3 regions of the Bradyrhizobium sp. GCM10028915 genome follow, and region 3 is predicted to be linked to each of the others. Evidence: predicted binding sites of a transcription regulator. Region 3 holds the regulator's gene; each other region holds the start of a gene.

Region 1 (5,205 bases), on a different contig from region 3:
GAAGATTCCGGTCTGGCTGCGAAGGGCTGGAAGATCGACATCATCTCGGGTGATCACCAGAACAAGCCCGACATCGGCACCGCGATCGCGCGGCAATGGTTCGACGTCGACAAGGTCGACCTCATCGTCGACGTGCCGAATTCCGGCGTGGCGCTCGCGGTCAACAACGTCATCAAGGAAAAGAACGGCGTCTATATCAACTCGGGCGCGGCGACCTCGGATTTGACCAACGCGCAGTGCTCGCCCAACACGGTGCACTGGACCTACGACACCTACATGCTTGCCCACACCACCGGCCAGGCGCTGGTGAAGGCCGGCGGCGACACGTGGTTCTTCCTGACCGCGGACTACGCCTTTGGCGCGGCGCTGGAGCGCGACACCACCGCTGTCGTTACCGCAAATGGCGGCAAGGTGGTCGGCGGCGTCAAGCACCCGCTGAACACGCCGGACTTCTCGTCCTTCCTGCTGCAGGCGCAGGCTTCCAAGGCCAAGATCATCGGCCTTGCCAATGCCGGCGGCGATACCACCAACACGATCAAGCAGGCGGCCGAGTTCGGCATCGTCAAGGGCGGCCAGAAGCTCGCGGCGCTGCTGCTGTTCCTCACCGACGTCAAGGCGATCGGGCTCGAGACCGCACAGGGCCTCAACTTCACCGAGACCTTCTACTGGGACATGAACGACCAGACCCGGGCGTTCTCGAAGCGCTTCGCCGAGAAGATGAAGAACAACGCGCCGCCGACCATGGTGCAGGCCGGCGTCTATGCGGGCGTGCGTCACTATTTCAAGGCACTGGAAGCGCTCGGCGGCAACCCGCATGACGGCGTCAAGGTCGTCGAGAAGATGAAGTCGATGCCGACGGAAGACGATCTGTTCGGCAAGGGCGAGATCCAGCCCAACGGCCGCACCATCCACAATGCCTATCTGTTCGAGGTGAAGAAGCCCTCCGAGTCCAAGGGACCGTGGGACTTCTACAAGCTGGTCGGCACGGTGCCGGGCGACCAGGCCTTCACGCCGCTGTCCGAGAGCAAGTGCGCGCTCTTGAAGAAGTAAGCTAACCGCCCGCAGGCCATCAGGCCTGCGGGCGACTTTCAGGGAACGCCGAAGGGACCAGGTGCGGGATCGATGCAGGCTCTTTACGCTCAGCTACTGGTAGGACTGATCAACGGCTCGTTCTACGCGCTGCTCAGTCTCGGGCTTGCCGTGATCTTCGGCATGCTCAACATCATCAATTTCGCCCATGGCGCGCTCTACATGATGGGCGCGTTCGTCGCCTACTTCCTGCTGAACCTCGGCGGCATCAACTACTGGTGGGCGTTGCTGCTTGCGCCTGTTATCGTCGGCATCTTCGGCATGATCCTGGAACGGACCATGCTGCAATGGCTGACCGGGCTGGATCATCTCTACGGCCTGCTGCTGACCTTCGGCATTGCGCTGATCGTGCAGGGCGTGTTTCAGAACTACTTCGGCTCCTCCGGCCTGCCTTACGCCATTCCGGACCAGCTCAAGGGCGGCATGAATCTCGGCTTCATGTTCCTGCCGGTCTATCGCGGCTGGGTCGTCATCTTCTCGCTGGTGGTCTGCATCGCGACCTGGTTCCTGATCGAGAAGACGCGGCTCGGCGCCTATTTGCGCGCCGCCACCGAAAACCCGACGCTCGTGCGCGCCTTCGGCGTCAACGTGCCGCGCATGATCACGCTGACCTACGGCCTCGGTGTCGGCCTTGCAGCGCTCGCCGGCGTGCTGTCGGCGCCGATCAACCAGGTGCGGCCGTTGATGGGCGCCGACCTCATCATCGTGGTGTTCGCGGTGGTCGTGATCGGCGGCATGGGATCGATCATGGGGTCCATCATCACCGGCTTCGCGCTCGGTGTGATCGAAGGCCTGACCAAATATTTCTACCCCGAGGCCTCCAACACCGTCGTGTTCGTGCTGATGGTGCTGGTGCTCTTGGTGAAGCCAACGGGATTGACGGGAAGGGCGGCCTGATATGACAGCCTTGACGGACGACACGCTGCCGGTAACCCCGCGCGCGATCCGCGACGAGATGATCGTGTTCGTGGTGATGGCGCTGCTGCTGGCTTCGGTGCCATTCACGGGGGTCTACCCGTTCTTCGTGATGCAGGCGCTGTGCTTCGCGCTGCTCGCCTGCGCCTTCAACCTGCTGATCGGCTACGGCGGTTTGCTGTCCTTCGGCCATGCGATGTTCCTGGGCACGGCCGGCTATTGCAGCGCGCATGCGCTGAAAGTATGGGCGCTGCCGCCGGAACTCGGCATCCTCGTCGGGGTCGCCGGTGCCTTCGTGCTCTCGCTCATCACGGGCTATATCTCGATCCGCCGCCAGGGCATCTATTTCTCGATGATCACGCTGGCGCTGTCGCAGCTCTTGTACTTCATCTACCTCCAGGCGCCGTTCACCCATGGCGAAGACGGCATCCAGGGCATTCCGCAGGGACGCATGTTCGGCGTCTTCGATCTGACCAAGCCCACCGTGCTCTACTACGTGGTGCTGGTCGGTTTCCTCGCCGGCTTCCTGCTGATCTTCCGCATCATCAACTCGCCGTTCGGCGAAGTCCTCAAGGCGATCCGCGAGAACGAGCCGCGCGCGATCTCGCTGGGTTACCGCACCGATCAGTACAAGTTCCTGGCTTTCGTCCTGTCGGGCACGCTGGCCGGCTTTGCCGGTGCGCTGAAAGTCTTCGTGGCGCAGAATGCCTCGCTCACCGACGTGCACTGGTCGATGTCGGGCGAAGTCGTGCTGATGACGCTGGTCGGCGGACTCGGAACCGTCTTCGGTCCCGTGGTCGGTGCCTTCGTGATCATCGCCATGCAGCAATATTTGGCGGGGTTCGGCCAATGGGTGACCGTGATCCAGGGCTCGATCTTCGTGATCTGCGTGCTCACCTTCCGCCGTGGCGTCATCGGCGAAATCGCGCATTACTTCCGGCGGTCGCTGTAAGTCATTGATATAATAGAAGATGTGTTGACGCGCGAAAGCGGTGGATGATCCGGCTCCACGGGCGTGAGGTGGCACGCGCGTGGATCGAAAATGGTCTATGACAGTTTCATGACGGCCCGCTTGGGCCAGGCCATCATCCAACCGGTAGTCTCTCCCCCATGATGCGATTGTTTCGCGCTTTCCTGCCGAAGGAAGAACGGTTCTTCGACCTGTTCGACCGCCACGCCCAGACCGTGATCCAGGGCTCGATCGCGCTCCAGAGCATGCTCAACGGGGGCGAGGAGACGCCGGTCTATTGCCAGCGCGTCAACCAGTTCGAGAACGATGCCGACAACATCACCCGTGAGGTGCTGACCGCGGTGCGCCGCACCTTCATCACCCCGTTCGACCGCGGCGACATCAAGAACCTGATCACCTCGATGGACGACGCCATCGACCAGATGCAGCAGACCGCCAAGGCCGTGATGCTGTTCGAGGTCCGCAGCTTCGAGCCGCCGATGCGGGAGATCGGCGGGCTTCTGATCGAATGCGCCAATCTGGTCGGCCGCGCGCTGCCGCTGATGCAGAAGATCGGTCAGAACGTGGCCATGCTGACCGCGATCACGGAAGAGCTTGGCAAGCTGGAAGGCCGCGTCGACGATCTCCATGATATCGGGCTGAAGGAACTGTTCCTCAAGCATCGCGGCGGCAACGCGATGGACTTCATCGTCGGCGCAGAGATCTACGACCATCTCGAGAAAGTCGCCGACCGCTTCGACGACGTCGCGAACGAGATCAACAGCATCGTCATCGAGCAAGTTTAGGGCAGGGGCCACGCCGTGGATGTTGCGCTGGGTCTTCCCGTCCTGGTCGGATTGATCGCCGTCGCGCTGCTGTTCGACTTCCTGAACGGCCTGCACGACGCCGCCAATTCGATCGCGACCATCGTCTCGACCCGCGTGCTGCGGCCGCAATACGCGGTGTTCTGGGCCGCGTTCTTCAACTTCGTCGCCTTCATGGTGTTCGGGCTGCACGTTGCCCAGACTATCGGCACCGGCATCATCGATCCCGCGATCGTGGATGCTCAGGTGATCTTCGCCGCGCTGGTCGGCGCCATCGTCTGGAACCTGGTGACATGGGCGCTCGGCATCCCATCGTCCTCGTCTCATGCATTGATCGGCGGCTTGTTTGGTGCCGGCGTGGCCAAAGCCGGCCTTTCAGCGGCGGTCTGGAGCGGGTTGTCCAAGACGGTGATCGCCATCGTGCTGTCTCCGCTGGTCGGCTTCCTGCTCGCGATGGTGCTGGTCGCGATCGTCTCCTGGGCCTCGGTGCGCTCCACGCCCTTTGCCGTGGATCGCGCCTTCCGCATCCTGCAATTCGCCTCCGCCTCGCTCTATTCGCTCGGCCATGGTGGTAACGACGCTCAGAAGACCATGGGCATCATCGCCGTGCTGCTCTATTCGCAGGGCCAGCTCGGCGGCGAATTCTTCGTACCCTTCTGGGTGGTGCTCTCGTGCCAGGCCGCGATGGCGATGGGGACGCTGATGGGCGGCTGGCGCATCGTCCGCACCATGGGCCTGCGCATCACCAAGCTGACCCCGATGCAGGGCTTTTGCGCCGAGACCGGCGGTGCCGCGACCCTGTTCATGGCGACCTTTCTCGGTGTTCCGGTCTCGACCACCCACACCATCACCGGCGCCATCGTCGGCGTCGGCGCGGCCCGCCGCCTCTCGGCGGTGCGCTGGAACGTCGCCAGCTCGATCGTCTATGCCTGGGTGATCACGATGCCGGCCTCGGCCATCGTCGCCGCACTGAGCTGGTGGGCGGTCAAGATCTTCGTCAGGTAACCAGCTTCAGTCCGACAATGCCGGCGACGATCAGCCCGATGCTGGCGAGGCGGAACGCGGTGGCCGGCTCGCCGAACAGGATGATGCCGAGCGTCGCGGTGCCGACCGCACCGATGCCGGTCCAGACCGCATAAGCGGTTCCAATCGGCAGCGATTTGAGAGCGAGCCCGAGCAGGATGATGCTGCCGGCCATGGCGCCGAGCGTGAGGATTGACGGAACGAGCCTGGTGAACCCCTCGGTATATTTGAGGCCGATCGCCCAGGAGATCTCCAGCAGACCGGCGACGAACAGGATGCTCCAGGCCATGACGACCCTCCATTCAAGGCAGGGTCGTCCCCGCGACTGGTGTGCTGATAGCAAGGGAAGGCCGTCCCTCCCAACCCAAGCCCGATATGGGGCTGGCCGGAAGCCTCCGCAATCAC
Region 2 (5,205 bases), on a different contig from region 3:
CGGTGTCGGAGCAGACGAACATGCGCCCGCCCTTGTCGTCGGTCACGATCTCGTCGAGGTAGGAATTTTCAGCGGCGCACAACGCGCACGGCGCGTTGAAGCGGTACGGCTCGAAGGGATGGTCCTCGAAGTCGAGCGACACAACTTGCGTATAGGGCGGGATCGCGTAGATGCGCTTCTCGCGGCCGGCGCCGAACAGTTGCAGCGCGGGGCAATTGTCCATCTTGGGATTGTCGAATTTGGGCGTCGGCGACGGGTCCATCACGTAGCGCGCATTGACCTTCACCGGATAGGCGTAAGCCGTCGCGATGTGGCCGAAGCGGGCGATGTCCTCGTAGAGCTTCACATGCATCAGGCCGTATTCGGCGAGCGCGTGCATGCGCCGCGTCTCCGTCTCGCGCGGCTCGAGGAAGCGCAGCGGCTCCGGAATCGGCACCTGGTAGACCAGCACCTGATTTGCGTGTAGCGACGTCTCCGGGATGCGGTGGCGGGTCTGGATCACGGTCGCATCGATCGTCGCCGTCGTCGTGGCGACGCCGGCGGTCTTGGCAAAGAACTTCCTGATCGAGATCGCATTGGTGGTGTCGTCGGAGCCCTGGTCGATCACCTTCAGCACGTCCTCGGGCCCGAGGATCGCGGCCGTCACCTGCACGCCGCCGGTGCCCCAGCCATAGGGCATCGGCATTTCACGGCTGGCGAACGGCACCTGATAGCCGGGGATCGCGATCGCCTTGAGGATCGCGCGGCGGATCATCCGCTTGGTCTGTTCGTCGAGATAAGCGAAATTGTAGGCGGGCGCGTTCATTCCGCGGCCTCCTTCATGGCATCGGGCGCATTGGCCTCAGTGAATTCCTTCCGCAGCTTGCGCAACAGGCCGAGCTCAGACTGGAAGTCGACATAATGCGGTAGCTTCAGATGCTCGACGAAGCCGGTAGCCTGGACGTTGTCCGAATGCGACATCACGAATTCTTCGTCTTGCGCGGGGGCGAGTGCCTCTTCGCCGAGCTCGCGCGCACGCAACGCGCGGTCGACCAGCGCCATCGACATCGTCTTGCGCTCGCTCTGGCCGAAGGCGAGGCCATAGCCGCGGGTGAAGCACGGCGCCTCCGTCGCGGAGCCCTTGAACTGATTGACCATCTGACACTCGGTGAGCTCGATCGAGCCGAGCGGCACGGCGAAGCCGACGTCTTCCGCGGAGAATTCAACCTCGACCTCACCGAAGCGAATCTCGCCAGCGAACGGATGGTTGCGGCCGTAGCCTCGCTGGGTGGAATAGCCCATCGCCAGCAGAAAACCTTCGTCGCCACGCGCGAGATTTTGCAGGCGCAGGTCACGATCGGCGGGAAAATTGAGCGGCTCGCGGGTGAGATCGCCGACGCTGGCGCCTTCCTCGGCCTTAGGCGAGGATTCGATCAGCCCGTCGCGGCCGAGGATGTCGGTCACCCGCGGGGTCGGCGCAGACGATGCTTCGGCCGTCGCCGGCGCTTCCGGCACAAAGCCCTCGGCGAGCGAGGGATCGAGCAGGCGGTGGGTATAGTCGAAGGTCGGGCCGAGGATCTGGCCGCCGGGAATGTCCTTGAAGGTCGAGGACACCCGCCGCCGTACCCGCATCGCGCCGGTCTCGACCGGCTCACTGGCGCCGAAGCGGGGCAGCGTCGCGCGGAAGGCGCGGACCAGGAAGATCGCCTCGATCAGATCGCCGCGCGCCTGCTTGATGGCGAGCGCCGCGAGCTCGCGATCATAGAGCGAGCCTTCGCTCATGACGCGGTCCACGGCGAGGCCAAGCTGCTCCGAGATCTGGTCGAGGGAAATTTCCGGCACCCTTTGGTCGCCGCGCCGTGCACTGGCGAGCAGGCGATGGGCGTTCTCGATGGCGCGTTCGCCGCCTTTGACTGCGACATACATGCTTAGCTTCCCTTGCTCACGACACGCGTGGTGCGCGGAATCGCAACCACGGCATCATCGGCGACCAGCACCACATCGATGCCGCGCGGAAACAGCGTTTCGTTGACGCGCAGGCGCTCGAACAGGTCGAACGGCTTGATCGAAGCCTGGAGCGTGGCGACACCGTCAATGCCGGGGCCGCGCAGCTCGAAGCTCCGCCCTCCGTCCAGGCTCTCGACCTGAAGGATCAATGTGGTTGAGCGATCCGGATATTCGCTGGTGCCGGGGGCGAAGCGCTCCAGCGAAGGGAGCGCCCCGCCGTCGCTGATCAGCGCGAAGCTCGCGATCGAGGAATCCTGCACCAACGGTGCACCGGTGTGGAATTTCAGCCATTTCACGAGGTCGGAACTCTCATGCATGCGCGCATCGAGCCAGAGCGGCGTGTCGTGATCGAACAGCGTCAACGCGATCGCGGCCGTGCCGCGCATCATCACATGAGGCGCTCCTGATGTCGGCACGATGCGCTGGACCGACCCCGGCCGGGCCATCGCGTCCATGACCGAACGAAAGGTCGATTGCGCCGACAGCACCTTGTCGGCGAACCCGGGGGGCAGTTCCGCAATCGTGGTCATGATCTCACCCCTCACCGCGCACCATGGTATAGAAATCAACCTTCGTCGCGGCGGTCTGGGCCGCCACCTGCTTGCGCCTGACCATAAGCTGCTCACGCAACGGCGCGATAATGTCCCGCTCCACCGCGCCGGCGAAATCGCGGGACTGCACCAGGGCATCGCACAGCGCGATCAGCCGCGCCTTCTCGCCGTCGCGACCGAGCGTGTAGCCGAAACCGACCTCGCCGCTCGCAAGCCGCACCGCGGCGCGCGACACCGTGGCTTCACCGAGGTTGAACGGCGCACCATCGCCGCCGACCCGGCCGCGCAGCATGACGAGGCCGTTTTCCGGCGCGCGCAGATCCTGATGCGCCGGCAAAGCGAGAGCTTGGAGGCGAGCGGCGATCTCGTCCGCCTCCGCGTGCGCCAGCACGGCCATTGCGGCCTTGCGCTGGGCTTGCTGATTATTGTGCTGGGTCACCGCATCCACCGACTTCTCTGCAGAACTTGCCGAATCTAAGTTGTCTATGATACTAGACAACTTGATAGCGGAGCGCCATGACTGTTTCGTGACAAAGGCGTGATTTCTGGAGTAGCTTCCCGGCCACATGAGCATGCAGGACACAGCCTCCTCCGGCGTCGCGTTGTGGCGTCTCGTTGCCGACGGCATCGAGCGCGGCATCGCCGACGGCCGCTTTGCGGCGGGCGACAAGCTGCCGGGCGAGGTGGAGATCGCCGAAACCTATCGCGTCAACCGCCACACCGTGCGACGCGCGCTGGCCGCGCTTGCCGAGCGCGGCATCGTGCGGGCAGAACGCGGCAGCGGAACCTATGTCGAGGCGCAGAAGCTCGCTTATCCACTGCGCTCGCGGACCCGTTTCTCCGAGATCGTCGGCGCGGACGGCCGCGAACCGCATGGCCGGCTGATCGAGGCGTCCGCTGACGTTGCGACCCGCGAACTCGCGCGGGAGCTTGGCCTCAAGACCGGCGCACCGCTGGTTCGGATCGAGGCGATGCGCCTCGCCGACCGCACGCCGATCTGTGTCTCCACGACGTGGCTGTCGGCGCAGCTATTCCCGGCTGCGGGCGACGTCTTTGCCGCGACCCGCTCGATGACGAAATTGCTCGAGCATTACGGCGTCCGGGACTATCGCCGCGGCGCGACCCGGATCACCGCCGGTATCGTCGACGCAACCGACGCCGCACGGCTCGATCTGGCGCTGGGACGGCCGATCCTGGTGGTCGACGCCACCGATCACGATCTCGACGGCAAGCCGCTGGTGACCAAGCATTCGCGCTTTGCCGCGGAGCGGGTGGAATTTCTGGTGGAGAACGGGTAAACTGGCTGCCCTCTGCCCCTCTCCCCTTGCGGGAGAGGGTGGCTCGCCGCGCTAGCGGCGAGACGGGTGAGGGGTTGCCTCCGCGCACTGATCTGAATTGAGGATGCAGACTCCTCATCCGGCGCTTCGCGCCACCTTCTCCCACAAGGGGAGAAGGAAGAAGGTTACGCCACCGCCCGCCGCCCGATAATCGCAAAACGCAATTTGCCCGAAACGAAATCGATCGCGGCGACTGCGACCAGGATCATCAGGATCAGGAACGACACCTTCTGCCATTCCAGCACGCGGATCTGCTCGGCGAGCTGGAGGCCGATGCCGCCGGCGCCGACGATGCCGATGATGGTGGCCGAGCGCGTATTCGACTCGATGAAATAGAGCACCTGCCCGGCAATCACGGGCAGGACCTGCGGCAGCAGGCCGAAGCGAATCTCGTGCAGCGCGCTGCCGCCGGAGGCGCGGATGCCCTCGACCTGCTTCTGATCGGCGCCCTCGATCGCCTCCGAGAACAGTTTTCCGAAGGCGCCGAAATCCGACACGGCGATGGCGAGCACGCCGGCAAACGGGCCGAGCCCGACCACGTTGATCCACACCAGCGCCCAGATCAACGTGTCGACGCCGCGAATCGAATCCAGGAAACGTCGGACCGGAAAGCGCAGCAGCTTTGATGGCACGACATTACGCGCCGCAAGAAGACTGACCGGCAGTGCGAACAGCGCGGCGAGCGTTGTGCCGAGCAGCGCGATCGACAGCGTCTCGCCCAGCGCCTTCAGATAGACCGGCAGCGACGAGCCGGGATCCGGCGGGATCATCATCAGGCTGATCCAGCCGAGCTGGTTGAGGCCCGCGACGAACCGCGACGGCGAGAAGTCGAGATCGACGAGGCCGTAAATCAGGATCGCGAGCGTCGCGACGCTCATCGTCGGCATGGCGAGCCGCGCCGAGGCCGGCCGGTCGAACACGTCAGGATAGCGCGCGCGAAGCGCCGCAGTGTCGGTCTCCTGCGGTCCCGTCACGTCCGCGCCTCCTTGCCGAACAGACGGCCGCGCAGCCATCCGGTGCTGATGTCGATGATGAAGACCGTGACGATGATGGTGAGCAGGATGGCGCTGACGTCGGAGTAATAGAACTTGCGGATGGCGACGACGAGCTCCTGGCCGATGCCGCCGGCACCGACGAAGCCCATCACGGAGGCCTCGCGGACGTTGATCTCGAACCGCAGCAGCGCGTAGCTGGCATAGCCTGCCGTGACCTGCGGCAGGATGGCGAAGCGCATGCAGGAGAGCCAGCTTGCGCCGGTCGAGCGGACGCCTTCGACCGGCTTCATGTCGGCATTCTCGACGATCTCCGAGAACAGCTTGCCGAGCGCGCCG
Region 3 (5,205 bases):
ACGGTGCCTCCGGTCCTGAAGGAAGCCGCCTACGGCGTCGGCTGCACCACATGGGAAGTCGTCCGCAGCGTGGTGATCCCCTACACCCGGGTCGGCGTCATCGGCGGCATCATGCTGGCGCTGGGCCGCGCGCTCGGCGAGACCATGGCGGTGACCTTCATCATCGGCAACTCGTTCCGGATCTCGTCATCGATCTTTGCGCCGGGCACCACGATCTCGGCGGCGATCGCATCCGAGTTCGCCGAGAGCGACGGCCTGCACCAGTCCGGTCTGATCCTGCTCGGCCTCCTGCTGTTCGTGCTGACGTTCTTCGTGCTCGCAGCGGCGCGGTTGATGCTGATGCGGCTGGAAAAGAAGGCGGGGAATTAGCGCCATGAATCCGATCTATTCACGCCGCCGCCGCAAGGACATCGTCGTCCGCGGGCTCTGCATCGCCGCAACCGCCTTCGGCGTCACCTGGCTCGCGCTGATCCTGATCACGCTGCTCTACAACGGGCTGGCGGGACTCAATGTCCAGCTGTTCACCGAAAACACGCCGCCACCGGGATCGAACGAGGGCGGTCTGCTCAACGCCATCGTCGGCTCGCTGATCATGACCGTGATCGGCGTCGGCATCGGCGCGCCGCTCGGCATGTTCGCCGGCACCTATCTCGCCGAATACGGCCGCAATGACCGGCTGACCTCGGTGATCCGCTTCATCAACGACATCCTGCTCTCGGCGCCGTCGATCATCATCGGCCTGTTCATCTACGGCGCCGTGGTGGTGCCGATGCGCGGCTTCTCGGCGATCGCAGGCTCGCTCGCCCTCGCGGTCATCGTGATCCCGGTGGTGCTGCGCACGACCGAGGACATGCTGCTGCTGGTGCCGAACGCGTTGCGCGAGGCGGCCTCGGCGCTCGGCCTGCCGCGTTCGCTGGTGATCAAGCGGATCGCTTATCGGGCTGCCCGATCGGGTCTCATCACCGGCGTGCTGCTCGCGACCGCTCGCGTCGCCGGTGAAACCGCGCCGCTGCTGTTCACCGCGCTATCGAACCAGTTCTTCAGCCTCGGCCTGAACAAGACGATGGCGAACCTGCCTGTGACCATCAACAACTTCGTGCAGAGCCCCTATGCCTATTGGAAGCAGTTGGCCTGGAGCGGGGCGCTGCTCATCACCCTGACCGTTCTTGCCCTTAATATTTTCGCGCGCATCCTTGGCGCCGAGAGGACCGCAAAATGAGTGATCTTTCCGTGTCGATGAGCGCGTCCGGTGGACTGCCGCACGCGGCGGTGCTGCCCGAGGCGCCCCCCAAGGTGACCGTGCGTAACCTGAACTTCTATTACGGCGAGCACCATGCGCTGAAGAACATCAACCTGACGCTCGGCGCCAACCGTGTTACGGCGTTCATCGGACCGTCGGGCTGCGGCAAGTCGACCCTGCTGCGCATCTTCAACCGGATGTACGACCTCTATCCCGGCCAGCGCGCCACCGGTCAGCTGATGCTCGATCAGACCAACATCCTCGACCCCAGGCTGGACCTCAATTTGCTGCGCGCCCGCGTCGGCATGGTGTTCCAGAAGCCGACGCCGTTCCCGATGACGATCTACGAGAACATCGCGTTCGGCATCCGTCTCTATGAGAAGATCTCGAAGTCCGAGATGGACGGCCGCGTCGAGAAGGCGCTGCGCGGCGGCGCGCTGTGGAACGAGGTCAAGGACAAGCTCAACGCCTCCGGCCTGTCGCTCTCCGGCGGCCAGCAGCAGCGCCTCTGCATCGCCCGCACCGTCGCGGTGAGGCCCGAGGTGATCCTGTTCGACGAACCCTGTTCGGCGCTCGACCCGATCTCGACCGCCAAGGTCGAGGAGCTGATCCAGGAGCTGTCCGAGGATTACACGATTGCGATCGTCACCCACAACATGCAGCAGGCGGCGCGCGTCTCCGACAAGACCGCCTTCATGTATCTCGGCGAGTTGATCGAGTTCGACGACACCAGCAAGATCTTCACGTCGCCGTCCGATCGGCGCACGCAGGATTACATCACCGGCCGGTTCGGCTAGGAGACGCGACATGGGTTCTGAACATACCGCAAAGGCCTTCGACACCGACCTCCAGGAACTCACTCGCCTGGTCGCCGAGATGGGCGGCATCGCCGAGCGCATGATCGTCGAGTCCGTCGACGCGCTGATCCGCCGCGACGTCCCGCTCGGCCAGCGCGTCGTCGCCATCGACACCGAGCTCGACGCGCTGCAGAAGCGCATCGAGGAGCGTGCGGTGCTCACCATCGCCCGCCGCCAGCCGATGGCGGTCGATCTGCGCGAGATCGTCGGCGCCATGCGCGTCGCGACCGATCTCGAGCGCATCGGCGACCTCGCCAAGAACATGGGCAAGCGGGTTGCGGCGCTGGAGACGGACTTCCATCCGCTCAAGCTGTTCCGCGGCCTCGAGCACATGACCGACCTCGTGCAGCAGCAGGTCAAGTCGGTGCTGGACGCCTATGCCGCGCATGATTTGCCGGCGGCGATGGCGGTGTGGAAGGGCGACGAGGAAGTCGACGCCATCTGCACCTCGCTGTTCCGCGAACTCCTCACCTACATGATGGAGGATCCGCGCAATATCTCGTTCTGCATCCATTTGATGTTCTGCGCCAAGAACATCGAGCGGATCGGCGACCACGCCACCAATATCGCCGAGACCGTGTTCTACATGATCGAGGGCCAGGCGATCACCGACAAGCGGCCGAAGGGCGACATGACGACCTTTGCCAACACGGTACCGAACACCTGAAGACTTAAGGAGCGACGACCCGATGGGCGCACGCATTATGGTGGTTGAGGACGAGGAAGCCCTGACCGAGCTTCTCCGCTACAACCTCGAAGGCGACGGCTATGACGTCGAGACGGTGATGCGCGGCGACGACGCCGACACCCGCCTCAAGGAGCACATCCCCGATCTGATCGTGCTCGACTGGATGCTGCCGGGCCTGTCAGGCATCGAATTGTGCCGGCGGCTTCGCACCCGTCCCGAGACCAAGCAGCTTCCGATCATCATGCTCACCGCGCGCGGCGAGGAGAGCGAGCGGGTGCGGGGTCTTGCGACCGGCGCCGACGATTACATCGTCAAGCCGTTCTCGGTGCCGGAGCTGCTGGCGCGCGTGAAAGGCCTGCTGCGGCGCGCGAGCCCGGAGCGCCTCGCCACCGTCCTTGCTTTTGGCGACATCGAGCTCGACCGTGACAAGCGCCGCGTGGCGCGCTCGGGCCGGCCGATCGATCTCGGTCCGACCGAATATCGCCTGCTGGAGTTCTTCCTGGAGCATCCGGGGCGCGTGTTCTCGCGCGAGCAGCTGCTCGACAGCGTCTGGGGTCGCGACATCTATATCGACGAGCGCACCGTCGACGTGCATATCGGTCGCCTGCGCAAGCTGCTCAATCTCGGCCGCGAGCAGGACCCGATCCGCACCGTCCGCGGCGCCGGCTACGCGCTGGATGATCGCTTCGCGAAGGCGGAGCAGGTGTAGGGTTGCAGGCTTGTTTGTTGGCGAGCTGTCCCTGCATTCTCAGCCGTCGTCCCGGACAAGCGAGCGAAGCGAGCGCTGATCCGGGACCCATAACCACCGAACGTGGTTTGGCGAAGACTCGGAGTGACCCCTTCCGCACGATTATTGCGTGCTCGGAGTATGGGTCCCGGCCCCCCGTGCGCAATTGCGCACTAGGCCGGGACGACACTGAAATTGTTGAACTGTCTTCGCGTGACGACTAACGGGGACCCGGCTTTACCGGTGCGCGGCGCCGATCCGACGCGGGCTGGTACGCAACGCGCGAGTGCTGGGCGCAATAGGGCAGTCCGGACAGCGCCCTTCCACCGCAGAAGAAGAAGTCCGGGCTCGAGGGATCGCCGACCGGCCAGTGGCAGGTCGCCTCGTTCAATTCCAGCAGCGACAGCCGCTGGCTCATCGGCACCACGTTGTCGTAGGTGACCGGATCCGGCTCAGCCTCGACCTCGAAGGCCTGCGCCAGCGCGGTGTTGCCGCGCGAGATCGGGCGGCTCACCCGCATCATGTGCTGCGCGGGGCGCGCCTTGCGCGGCCGCGGCGCTGCCGATGATGGGCTCTTGGCGCGGCCCGAAAGGCCGAGCCTGTGCACTTTGCCGATCACGGCATTGCGGGTCACATTGCCGAGCTCCGCCGCGATCTGGCTGGCCGAAAGTCCGGCCTCCCAGAGCTTTTTCAGCTGCTCGACGCGATCATCGGACCAGGTCAAAACCGTCATTGCACCCTTTCCCTCGCTGCGCGCCAGCCATCCTGGGGCCTCGCAGCGAATGCCTAAGCCTTCAAAAACCCGTGCCGCCAGAATCCCTTAAGGCTCGCCGGGCGCGTCTTGAACGCCCGAACGTTTACGCCGGTACATAAGGACTTAAAGATCAGAACCACTGCACGAGATGTCGTATCTGACAATCCAAACGCTACAATATGGCGTGACTCCCGCGCAAGAGTCCGCCGACTCGCTTCCACATGTTCCGTGGCCATATCCCGCAAAATCGGCACCGCAAGACTACGGATTCAGCGTTTCGCGAGGCTTTCCGGGCGGCATTGACACCCGTTTCACCAGGCCTAAGATAGTCGCACGTGCCGCCCTCAAGAGGCGGCACGTTTCGTTTTCCGGGCCGGTCGATGGTGCGTTGCGCAATGCACGCTCACTCCGTCCGCAACATTCAAGTGACCATCATGACTAACAGCGCAGCGCCGCATTTGCTCCCCGTTTTCGCCAGGTCCGACCTTGGTTTCGAGCGTGGCGAAGGCTGCTGGCTGATCGCGACCAATGGCGAGCGCTATCTCGATTTCACCTCCGGGGTGGCGGTGAATGCGCTCGGCCATGCCCATCCGGCGCTGGTCGCGGCGTTGCAGGAGCAGGCCACGAAGCTCTGGCACATGTCGAATCTGTTCCAGAGCCCGGACGGCGAAAAGCTCGCCGCCCGCCTGTGCAATGAAAGTTTCGCGGATTTCGTGTTCTTCTGCAATTCCGGCGCCGAAGCGCTGGAATGCGTGATCAAGGTCGTGCGCCGTTATCACGCCGCAAAGGGTCATCCCGACCGCTATCGCATGATCACCTTCGAAGGCGCCTTCCATGGCCGCACGCTGGCGACGCTGGCCGCAACGGGATCGGCAAAATATCTCGAAGGTTTCGGCCCTCCGATGGAGGGCTTCGACCAGGTTGCGCATGGCGATCTCG

What was found. Region 3 encodes PhoB, which activates phosphate uptake and scavenging genes when phosphate is short. Its sites were predicted from a motif close to TGTCATNNANCTGTCAT; they were not measured.
Region 1: the regulator PhoB is predicted to act here: its motif matches at 3,054-3,070, upstream of ACFQX9_RS21370 (DUF47 domain-containing protein).
Region 2: the regulator PhoB is predicted to act here: its motif matches at 3,054-3,070, upstream of phnF (phosphonate metabolism transcriptional regulator PhnF).

Annotation. Positions count from the first base shown of each region.
Region 1 is NZ_JBHTFN010000044.1:261,936-267,140, forward strand. It holds gene ACFQX9_RS21355 (ABC transporter substrate-binding protein) at 1-1,050, shown strand, start outside; gene ACFQX9_RS21360 (branched-chain amino acid ABC transporter permease) at 1,123-1,986, shown strand; gene ACFQX9_RS21365 (branched-chain amino acid ABC transporter permease) at 1,988-2,956, shown strand; gene ACFQX9_RS21370 (DUF47 domain-containing protein) at 3,115-3,759, shown strand; gene ACFQX9_RS21375 (inorganic phosphate transporter) at 3,775-4,782, shown strand; gene sugE (quaternary ammonium compound efflux SMR transporter SugE) at 4,775-5,089, opposite strand.
Region 2 is NZ_JBHTFN010000057.1:57,038-62,242, reverse strand. It holds gene ACFQX9_RS29410 (alpha-D-ribose 1-methylphosphonate 5-phosphate C-P-lyase PhnJ) at 1-805, opposite strand, end outside; gene ACFQX9_RS29405 (carbon-phosphorus lyase complex subunit PhnI) at 802-1,905, opposite strand; gene phnH (phosphonate C-P lyase system protein PhnH) at 1,908-2,516, opposite strand; gene phnG (phosphonate C-P lyase system protein PhnG) at 2,521-2,985, opposite strand; gene phnF (phosphonate metabolism transcriptional regulator PhnF) at 3,104-3,835, shown strand; gene phnE (phosphonate ABC transporter, permease protein PhnE) at 4,000-4,887, opposite strand; gene phnE (phosphonate ABC transporter, permease protein PhnE) at 4,845-5,205, opposite strand, start outside.
Region 3 is NZ_JBHTFN010000065.1:643,934-649,138, reverse strand. It holds gene pstC (phosphate ABC transporter permease subunit PstC) at 1-369, shown strand, start outside; gene pstA (phosphate ABC transporter permease PstA) at 374-1,219, shown strand; gene pstB (phosphate ABC transporter ATP-binding protein PstB) at 1,216-2,037, shown strand; gene phoU (phosphate signaling complex protein PhoU) at 2,048-2,764, shown strand; gene phoB (phosphate regulon transcriptional regulator PhoB) at 2,787-3,494, shown strand; gene ACFQX9_RS32730 (GcrA family cell cycle regulator) at 3,733-4,245, opposite strand; gene ACFQX9_RS32725 (aspartate aminotransferase family protein) at 4,701-5,205, shown strand, end outside.